Thermoleptolyngbya sichuanensis A183: one gene and its partners. The main gene of each other region encodes a partner of the protein of the gene in region 2 in a complex. Links are inferred from orthologs where the notes say so. Each region holds a gene or a part of one and is shown on either strand. Other genes may lie near its edges.

Evidence for each region.
Region 1: the proteins of HPC62_RS05430 (region 2) and ndhC are in contact, whole or in part, in a cryo-EM structure (PDB 6ZJN), measured with the Thermus thermophilus proteins. The link is inferred for Thermoleptolyngbya sichuanensis A183 from one-to-one orthologs. Residues at the interface, in WP_223903221.1 of Thermus thermophilus: Met26, Thr27, Asn29, Gly31, Pro32, His34; in WP_096411116.1 of Thermus thermophilus: Glu45, Ser46, Asn48, Pro50, Ala51, Gly52, Glu53.
Region 3: the proteins of HPC62_RS05430 (region 2) and HPC62_RS12255 are in contact, whole or in part, in a cryo-EM structure (PDB 6KHJ), measured with the Thermosynechococcus vestitus proteins. The link is inferred for Thermoleptolyngbya sichuanensis A183 from one-to-one orthologs. Residues at the interface, in WP_011057128.1 of Thermosynechococcus vestitus: Pro17, His18, His19, Pro20, Ser21, Met22, Val25, Arg27, Met29, Thr31, Ile38, Asp39, Cys40, Glu41, Pro42, Val43, Ile44, Gly45, Tyr46, Leu47, His48, Arg49, Gly50, Met51, Lys53, Ile54, Asn57, Arg58, Pro65, Tyr66; in WP_011056552.1 of Thermosynechococcus vestitus: Leu46, Met47, Tyr48, Thr50, Ala51, Cys52, Phe54, Ile55, Glu56, Ala58, Ala59, Ile61, Gly62, Ser63, Arg64, Phe65, Asn76, Pro78, Thr89, Thr91, Lys93, Met94, Ala97, Leu101, Met123, Phe124, Ser126, Asp127, Ser128, Tyr129.

What each region holds. Positions count from the first base shown.
Region 1 is NZ_CP053661.1:2,930,059-2,933,187, forward strand. Bases 1-2,976 are described here. They hold ndhC (photosynthetic/respiratory NAD(P)H-quinone oxidoreductase subunit C), read right to left. Parts: upstream 1,684-2,976; coding sequence 1,318-1,683; downstream 1-1,317. Other genes in these bases: HPC62_RS12250 (NAD(P)H-quinone oxidoreductase subunit J), read right to left, coding at 67-600; HPC62_RS12255 (NADH dehydrogenase subunit K), read right to left, coding at 593-1,321; HPC62_RS12265 (hypothetical protein), read left to right, coding at 1,930-2,571. UniProt on the Escherichia coli protein: NDH-1 shuttles electrons from NADH, via FMN and iron-sulfur (Fe-S) centers, to quinones in the respiratory chain. The immediate electron acceptor for the enzyme in this species is believed to be ubiquinone.
Region 2 is NZ_CP053661.1:1,268,652-1,271,680, reverse strand. What follows is about bases 149-3,024. They hold HPC62_RS05430 (NAD(P)H-quinone oxidoreductase subunit H), read left to right. Parts: upstream 149-932; coding sequence 933-2,117; downstream 2,118-3,024. Other genes in these bases: HPC62_RS05420 (aromatic ring-hydroxylating dioxygenase subunit alpha), read left to right, coding at 2,693-3,024; HPC62_RS05425 (hypothetical protein), read left to right, coding at 2,305-2,457. Also shown: HPC62_RS05435 (glycosyltransferase family 2 protein), read right to left, coding at 1-83; more of HPC62_RS05420, read left to right, coding at 3,025-3,029.
Region 3 is NZ_CP053661.1:2,929,363-2,932,442, forward strand. The notes cover bases 154-3,080. They hold HPC62_RS12255 (NADH dehydrogenase subunit K), read right to left. Parts: upstream 2,018-3,080; coding sequence 1,289-2,017; downstream 154-1,288. Other genes in these bases: HPC62_RS12245 (SPOR domain-containing protein), read right to left, coding at 154-337; HPC62_RS12250 (NAD(P)H-quinone oxidoreductase subunit J), read right to left, coding at 763-1,296; ndhC (photosynthetic/respiratory NAD(P)H-quinone oxidoreductase subunit C), read right to left, coding at 2,014-2,379; HPC62_RS12265 (hypothetical protein), read left to right, coding at 2,626-3,080. Outside these bases: more of HPC62_RS12245, read right to left, coding at 1-153. UniProt on the Escherichia coli protein: NDH-1 shuttles electrons from NADH, via FMN and iron-sulfur (Fe-S) centers, to quinones in the respiratory chain. The immediate electron acceptor for the enzyme in this species is ubiquinone.

The DNA of each region.
Region 1 (3,129 bases), 1.7 Mb from region 2 along the record:
GGAATATTCTGGCGGAATATTCTGGAATATTCGGACAAATTTGCCCAATACCGTTTGCTCAATACGTTAGTAAGCGTCTTGCAATTCAAAGAAGTCGGGCGAAATGTAGTCCTTCCGCAAAGGGAAACCGACCCAATCTTCCGGCATCAAGATCCGCTTCGGGTTAGGATGCCCTTCATAGACAATGCCATACATATCGTAGCTCTCACGCTCCTGCCAGTCGGCCCCCTTCCAGATCCAATAGACCGAAGGCACTCGCGGGTCTTCACGCGGCACAAACACCTTCACGCGCACCTCTTCCGGGCGATCGACGTTATCGGCAATCTTGATTAGGTGATAGGTACTCACCAAGTCTTCGCCTGGCCCCGCGTCGTAGGCCGCCTGACACTGCAAACAGTTGAACCCATAGGCGTAGAGCGCCGTTGCAAAGGGAATTAGAAACTCCCGATCCACCTTCAGCACTTCTACACCCAGATGATCCAGCTCCAGGGCTTCATGCTCAAAGCCGTTCTCAGCGAGCCACTTAGACACCTTGCCAACTTCGACAATCGGCGCAGCTTCAGGGGTTTCCTGGGGAGTAGGGGTTGTCTCTTCAGCCACGATCCACAGCCTCCTTTTCAGCTTCTAACGCGGGCGACATAGGCATTCCAAACGCTTCGGCCAGCTCCTTCGGCGGAGCCTTGCGTGTGTCTGCCTCCAGATACTTCCCAGTCAGAATCGGCGATACTTCCTTCATGCCGTGGGAAATAGTGTAATAGCGGTGGGTTTGCGCCACTTCGCCCCGTTCTGCCAGCGCCTCGCTAGAAATTTTCTTCCGCAGCTTGATGATGGCATCGATAATTGCTTCGGGACGCGGCGGGCAGCCAGGAATGTAGACATCCACGGGAATTAGCTTGTCTACGCCGCGCACTGCCGTTGGCGAGTCCATGCTGAACATGCCGCCCGTAATTGTACAGGCCCCCATCGCGATCACATACTTCGGATCGGGCATCTGCTCATAAAGCCGCACCAGCGCTGGAGCCATCTTCATAGTGATAGTGCCAGCAGTGATGATTAGGTCGGCCTGGCGCGGACTGGATCGCGGCAGCAGACCAAAGCGGTCAAAGTCAAACCGGGAGCCAATCAGCGCCGCAAACTCAATAAAGCAGCAAGCCGTTCCATAGAGCAGCGGCCAGAGGCTCGACAGCCGCGCCCAGTTGTGCAAATCATCGACTGTGGTCAGGATCACGTTTTCCGAAAGATCCTTCGTAACCTCTGGGCGACCGATGGGGTTCTGTAGACCTTCTAGCAAGTTCTTAGGTTCCGTTGTGCCAGGATTCATGACCATTCCAGTGCTCCTTTCCGCCACGCATATACAAGACCGACAACCAGGATTGCAATGAAAATCAGTGCTTCGACAAAGGCCAGCAGCCCTAGCTGGTTAAAGGCGACCGCCCAAGGGTAGAGAAACACCGTTTCCACGTCAAAAATGACGAACACCAGCGAAAACATGTAGTAGCGGATGTTGAACTGAATCCAGGCTCCGCCGATTGGCTCCATGCCGGACTCATAGGTGGTGCGCCGCTCCACGCCAGCTCGTTTGCTGGGACGCAGCACCCAAGACAACCCTAGCGCTAAAAACGGAACGATGCCACAGACAATGAGGAATCCTAGAAGGTATTCGTAGCCACTGAGAACAAACACGAAGTCACCTGCCACTTGATTAGCTTAAGTGCAACACTAGGATGCGGCCCTGCTAGCGCAGCCCGGTGAAGCTTAGTGAAACATCAGGACTCGACAAGCCGAATCTCTGATAATGTTACTCTCTTTTTACATTGTTTTGAGAGCCTGAACTGTTTGCAAGGATTCGGTTTTGTTTGACTAGCCTTCAGAAATTTGAATGGTTTGATTCAGGATCTCGATACGGCCTCTTGATAAGGCGCATCGCTCATGGTGGGTTTAGATTTGCTGATTATTGTGGTGTATGCGCTGACGCTGGTGTATGTGGCGCGGCAGGCGCTGGGCGAGATGGAAGACTGGGCGACGGTGCAGCTTGACCGAGATGGCTTGAAGGAAGAACTGACCCGCGCCGATTTGCAGGGCAAGGTCAATATTAATGTGGGGCTGAAGCCGCGCTATGGGTTTGAGCCAATTACCGATTTGGCACTCAGCATTAGCAATGGATCTCCAGCGCCGATTTATGTGGATTGGGATCGCAGTTCGCTGACCAATTTTCAAGGGCGATCGCGCCGGGTCATCCGAATTACGCCCAGCATGAATCTCGATCTCTCTCGTCCGCAGGTGTTCAGCGTCATTGCACCAGGCAAATCGCTCAGCGAACGGATTGTAGCAGAAGACATGCTGAAGCGGACTCCGGAGGGCATTTTGCAGGTGGCTGCGCCGCTGGTAGACCTAGGTGCAGCGCGGGGACTGCCCGATGACGGCAAGCTAGAGTTTTCGCTGCGGCTGTTGCTGCTGCTGGTGGAGCAGGAGCGCCAGGTCGATGACGACGTAACCACCCACGCCGTTCTCTGTCGCTTCATCGTCCGCCGCATTCCGTGGAATCACGACATTCCCTGGCTGCGCCGATAGGAGGTTTGTTGCAAGCTTGCAACGCTCTGCTGACGCTTGGGTTGACAGGGCCACTGGTAGAGGCCATAAACCCCTAATCACCTGTCCGATAAGTAGGATGCTTTAGTCGGACGCTTTTAATAGTTCTTTAACAAGTTGCCCTGTTTCAGTATTTTCCCGGTAAAGCCTAGTAAAATCACCGGGCCACCGTGAATTCTCCGGTAAGGATGAAATGGAAAGGCTCAACGGCAGCGTCTAATGCTAAATACCTGAAAATGGCTTCGTTGGCTCTAAGAGCTAATTTATGAAGCAAATCTTAAGAAGCCTGAAACTCTTGGCATGTGTGGCTTTGAGGTCATGCTTGCCCAGGAAAAGCGGTTTCTCGGAAATCCTTGATTAACAAGGCTTTCAGGCTCCTTTACAAATTAGCTCTAAGCTATTGGCACTAGTTATGTTCCAGTTGGTTCTATCCTTCCGAGGGACACTACCTGTGAACCGGAATCTGGAAATTGCTGAACCTACGACATGGCTTTTGAAGGCTTTTAGTATGCAGAAAGCTAGTACGCAAAAGGCAGGGGT
Region 2 (3,029 bases):
AAAATCAGCGTCGTCAACTGCGGACGCATCGGCGCAGGTCTGGATCGGGACACCTGCTGACGACGAATTTCAGAAGTAGTCATAGAAGATGAGTCCTCAATCTGACATCGGCGATTAAGCAAAACCGCTATTCCAAACCCAATGTCCTAACGTGCCAAGCGTTACAAGCTTTGCTCAGCCAAGTGTAAAGCAGTACACTGTCCCCATTAGATACGAATCCAAGACCAAAAAGGATTTGAGAATGGCTCAGAAATCTCCAGGCCGTCAGTCTTCTCCCACGTTCTCGGTCTATCCCAATGCCTAATCCAGCGCGATCGCCCAGGTAAGCGATATCGGTAAACCCTATAGGTAAGCCATAGGTATATCAGCCAGCCCTTTCGCTAACTGTTGTCTCGCTAACTGTTGCATGGGTAACGCCGTACAGATAACGCCGAGTTCCCGCAGCGTTCTTGACGAAGCACCCCTTATGATTGCCCATAATCTACTGAAACCGAGAACCCAAACCGATCGCTCAAGCAAATTACTCAAGCGAATTGCTCAAGCGAATTGCTCAGGCGAACTACTCAAACCGTACATTCCCACAAATAGCTGAGAACAATCTGAGTGTGCTGAGAACATCCTGAAGTGCTAAGTGTGACAAAGACATCCTGAAGTATGAGGCTGAAACCCATCCGAACTGATCTGGCAAAGCTCCTCTCAAACCATGCCACACGCTTCAAGGTGCGACAATTAAGCTCTAACGGCGGAATTTCTAGCTGATCTGGCCCGAGATCTGGTTCGATTACCTCTGGCTTAACCTTCCATCAAAAACCCGTATCGCAGAAATCTAGAAAATCCCGCATAATCTTAAGAGAACGCAACAGTCTGGTGTTTGTACAAGTGCGGCGATCGCCGCGATTAGCCCCTAACCGAGTTCAGGAGACGGTTCGCCTATGGCCATGATCGAAACCAAAACCGAACCCATGGTGCTCAACATGGGTCCCCATCACCCCTCGATGCACGGGGTGTTGCGGCTCATCGTCACTCTGGACGGGGAAGACGTGGTGGACTGTGAACCTGTGATTGGCTATCTGCATCGCGGCATGGAAAAAATTGCCGAAAGCCGCACGCCTGTGATGTACGTGCCCTACGTCAGCCGATGGGACTACGCAGCGGGCATGTTCAACGAAGCGGTTGTCGTCAATGCCATCGAAAAGCTGGCTGACGTGCCCGTGCCCAAGCGAGCCAGCTACATCCGCGTCATCATGCTGGAGCTAAACCGCATCGCCAACCACCTGCTGTGGCTTGGCCCCTTCCTGGCAGACGTGGGGGCCCAAACGCCCTTCTTCTATATTTTCCGCGAACGGGAAATGATCTATGACCTGTGGGAAGCTGCGACCGGCTACCGCATGGTGAACAACAACTACTGGCGAATTGGCGGCATTGCGGCTGACCTGCCCTACGGCTGGGTGGACAAGTGCGCCGACTTTTGCGACTACTTCCTGCCAAAGGTCGATGAATACGAGAAGCTGATTACCAATAACCCGATCTTCCGCCGCCGCGTCGAGGGTATTGGCACCATCACCCGCGAAGATGCGATTAACTGGGGGTTGTCTGGCCCAATGCTGCGAGCTTCGGGGGTCAAGTGGGATCTCCGCAAGGTCGATCACTACGAGTCCTACGACGACTTTGACTGGGAAATTCATTGGGAAACCGCGGGAGACTGTCTGGCGCGTTACCTGGTGCGGATTCGCGAAATGCGCGAGTCGGTCAAGATCATTCGCCAGGCCCTGGCAGGCTTGCCGGGTGGCCCCTACGAAAACCTGGAAGCCCAGCGGATGAATGCTGGCCCAAAGTCGGAGTGGAACAGCTTTGACTATCAGTTCATCGGCAAAAAAGTTGCGCCAACGTTCAAGATTCCCAGGGGTGAAAACTACGTCCGCATTGAAAGCGGCAAAGGCGAAATCGGCATCTACGTGATCGGCGATGACAATGTGTTTCCCTGGCGGTTCAAGATTCGCGCCGCCGACTTCAACAATCTGCAAATCCTGCCTCACCTGCTGAAGGGCGTGAAGGTGGCAGACGTGGTGGCCATTTTGGGCAGCATCGACGTGATTATGGGTTCGGTTGACCGATAGTGGTCCGAGCGGGACACATTGCACAACCTGCCATAGCACCACACGCTACATGGCTAGTACAGTTTTCACTTGGTTTCCGCTCGTTTTATTCATCTCTGCGGCTCGAGACAAGGGTTTCGAGCCACTTTAATATGCTCTCGCGATTCGTTTCTTTGCAGAGCAGCAAGGGACTTATTGTGGAGGCTGGATGGAACCTGATCTAGGGCGATCGCGTCATAAGGGCTATCTTCACCTGATGCATCCCGGTTCAGCGTCGCTCAGCGTTTTCTTGGTCGATTTCTTAGTCGATTTCTTGGTCGGCGGTTCACCCGTTTGGGTCAATCTTGTACAAATGGATTGACTTACACATTCCAACCAAGGATAAATAAGTATGTTTACATTTAGGTAAGTATGTTTACATTCCACGATCTGCTCAGATCTTTTTGGGCGGCGTGGCGGGTTTCACAGTTCCGGTGCGTAGAGTCTGGCGCAGGGTTCTGAGGCTTTCCGAAATTCCAGCAGCAATGGCTGGATCACTAGAAACAACGACCTCTTTGGAAGCGCGTTCGAGTTCGATTCACGTATCAGAAAGCTCGATGGAATTAGCAACAACACTGAGGGGGCATACCGTCCACAACGCGGTGCGTGAGGTCGGCATCAACCCCAACTACTGGTATCCCGTTTACTGGGCTGAAGATTTGCAGCCGGGTCAGGTGGCGCAAGTGGTGGTCTGGCAGCAGGCGATCGCCCTCTACCGCACCCCCGATGGACAGGTCTACGCGATGGAGGATGCCTGCCCTCACAAAGGGGTAGAGCTACACAAGGGCAAGGTCAAGGGCGATCGCCTGGTGTGCCCCTATCACGGCTGGGAATTCAACTCAGACGGGCAATGTGCCCATATTCCCTATCTGCCGCCCAATCAAAAACTGCCCT
Region 3 (3,080 bases), 1.7 Mb from region 2 along the record:
ACTGGAGTCCAGCGCCGGGGGCAACTTGCTGCACCTGAGACAGCAGCAGCGGACTGTTGCCATTTACGATAACCACGTACTGCTGGCCTGAAAATTGGGCCGTGCTTGTCCCGCGCCCGTCTGACCCCACGGCGGCTCCCGGCTGCGGATAGAATGTTCCCACTCCAGCATCCGGCGGCGGCGGCAGCCCATCTACGACGCGCTGTACCGTGCGCTGTGCCATGCGCTGGGGCTGCGCTATGAAACTCGTAGATCCCGGCTCGGCCGGGCCTGCACTGACGGGCGCTGCAATGCCGACACTGCTACCCAGGGCGATCGCCCCCAGCACCAGACGCACCCAAGGCCCCCCCCCTGCTAAACGCCTAGCGCGCAGATTTGACCTATACCACAGAGAAAAAAACGATGCCGTCATAAGCTTGCAGAAGTGAGGGGAAGGATGGGCGATCGCGCTACAGATAGCGGACAAAGGGCGATCGCCTGCTAGATGTCGATTTTTGCCCGCAAGTCTAGCACGGCACTTCCCAGATGAATCAACTTTTTATCGGGTTTTTGTCGGGTTTTTGTCGGGTTGTTATCGGGGCGATCGCCCCAAATCCCCCACTAACCCAAATACCCTACTAGGCAACTGCCATACCAAACAGCAAAACGCCCAAGAGCAAAAAGCCCCCAGGCGTGACACAACCAGTCATTACATTTGGAATATTCTGGCGGAATATTCTGGAATATTCGGACAAATTTGCCCAATACCGTTTGCTCAATACGTTAGTAAGCGTCTTGCAATTCAAAGAAGTCGGGCGAAATGTAGTCCTTCCGCAAAGGGAAACCGACCCAATCTTCCGGCATCAAGATCCGCTTCGGGTTAGGATGCCCTTCATAGACAATGCCATACATATCGTAGCTCTCACGCTCCTGCCAGTCGGCCCCCTTCCAGATCCAATAGACCGAAGGCACTCGCGGGTCTTCACGCGGCACAAACACCTTCACGCGCACCTCTTCCGGGCGATCGACGTTATCGGCAATCTTGATTAGGTGATAGGTACTCACCAAGTCTTCGCCTGGCCCCGCGTCGTAGGCCGCCTGACACTGCAAACAGTTGAACCCATAGGCGTAGAGCGCCGTTGCAAAGGGAATTAGAAACTCCCGATCCACCTTCAGCACTTCTACACCCAGATGATCCAGCTCCAGGGCTTCATGCTCAAAGCCGTTCTCAGCGAGCCACTTAGACACCTTGCCAACTTCGACAATCGGCGCAGCTTCAGGGGTTTCCTGGGGAGTAGGGGTTGTCTCTTCAGCCACGATCCACAGCCTCCTTTTCAGCTTCTAACGCGGGCGACATAGGCATTCCAAACGCTTCGGCCAGCTCCTTCGGCGGAGCCTTGCGTGTGTCTGCCTCCAGATACTTCCCAGTCAGAATCGGCGATACTTCCTTCATGCCGTGGGAAATAGTGTAATAGCGGTGGGTTTGCGCCACTTCGCCCCGTTCTGCCAGCGCCTCGCTAGAAATTTTCTTCCGCAGCTTGATGATGGCATCGATAATTGCTTCGGGACGCGGCGGGCAGCCAGGAATGTAGACATCCACGGGAATTAGCTTGTCTACGCCGCGCACTGCCGTTGGCGAGTCCATGCTGAACATGCCGCCCGTAATTGTACAGGCCCCCATCGCGATCACATACTTCGGATCGGGCATCTGCTCATAAAGCCGCACCAGCGCTGGAGCCATCTTCATAGTGATAGTGCCAGCAGTGATGATTAGGTCGGCCTGGCGCGGACTGGATCGCGGCAGCAGACCAAAGCGGTCAAAGTCAAACCGGGAGCCAATCAGCGCCGCAAACTCAATAAAGCAGCAAGCCGTTCCATAGAGCAGCGGCCAGAGGCTCGACAGCCGCGCCCAGTTGTGCAAATCATCGACTGTGGTCAGGATCACGTTTTCCGAAAGATCCTTCGTAACCTCTGGGCGACCGATGGGGTTCTGTAGACCTTCTAGCAAGTTCTTAGGTTCCGTTGTGCCAGGATTCATGACCATTCCAGTGCTCCTTTCCGCCACGCATATACAAGACCGACAACCAGGATTGCAATGAAAATCAGTGCTTCGACAAAGGCCAGCAGCCCTAGCTGGTTAAAGGCGACCGCCCAAGGGTAGAGAAACACCGTTTCCACGTCAAAAATGACGAACACCAGCGAAAACATGTAGTAGCGGATGTTGAACTGAATCCAGGCTCCGCCGATTGGCTCCATGCCGGACTCATAGGTGGTGCGCCGCTCCACGCCAGCTCGTTTGCTGGGACGCAGCACCCAAGACAACCCTAGCGCTAAAAACGGAACGATGCCACAGACAATGAGGAATCCTAGAAGGTATTCGTAGCCACTGAGAACAAACACGAAGTCACCTGCCACTTGATTAGCTTAAGTGCAACACTAGGATGCGGCCCTGCTAGCGCAGCCCGGTGAAGCTTAGTGAAACATCAGGACTCGACAAGCCGAATCTCTGATAATGTTACTCTCTTTTTACATTGTTTTGAGAGCCTGAACTGTTTGCAAGGATTCGGTTTTGTTTGACTAGCCTTCAGAAATTTGAATGGTTTGATTCAGGATCTCGATACGGCCTCTTGATAAGGCGCATCGCTCATGGTGGGTTTAGATTTGCTGATTATTGTGGTGTATGCGCTGACGCTGGTGTATGTGGCGCGGCAGGCGCTGGGCGAGATGGAAGACTGGGCGACGGTGCAGCTTGACCGAGATGGCTTGAAGGAAGAACTGACCCGCGCCGATTTGCAGGGCAAGGTCAATATTAATGTGGGGCTGAAGCCGCGCTATGGGTTTGAGCCAATTACCGATTTGGCACTCAGCATTAGCAATGGATCTCCAGCGCCGATTTATGTGGATTGGGATCGCAGTTCGCTGACCAATTTTCAAGGGCGATCGCGCCGGGTCATCCGAATTACGCCCAGCATGAATCTCGATCTCTCTCGTCCGCAGGTGTTCAGCGTCATTGCACCAGGCAAATCGCTCAGCGAACGGATTGTAGCAGAAGACATGCTGAAGCGGACTCCGGAGGGCATTTTGCAGGTGGCTGCGCCGCT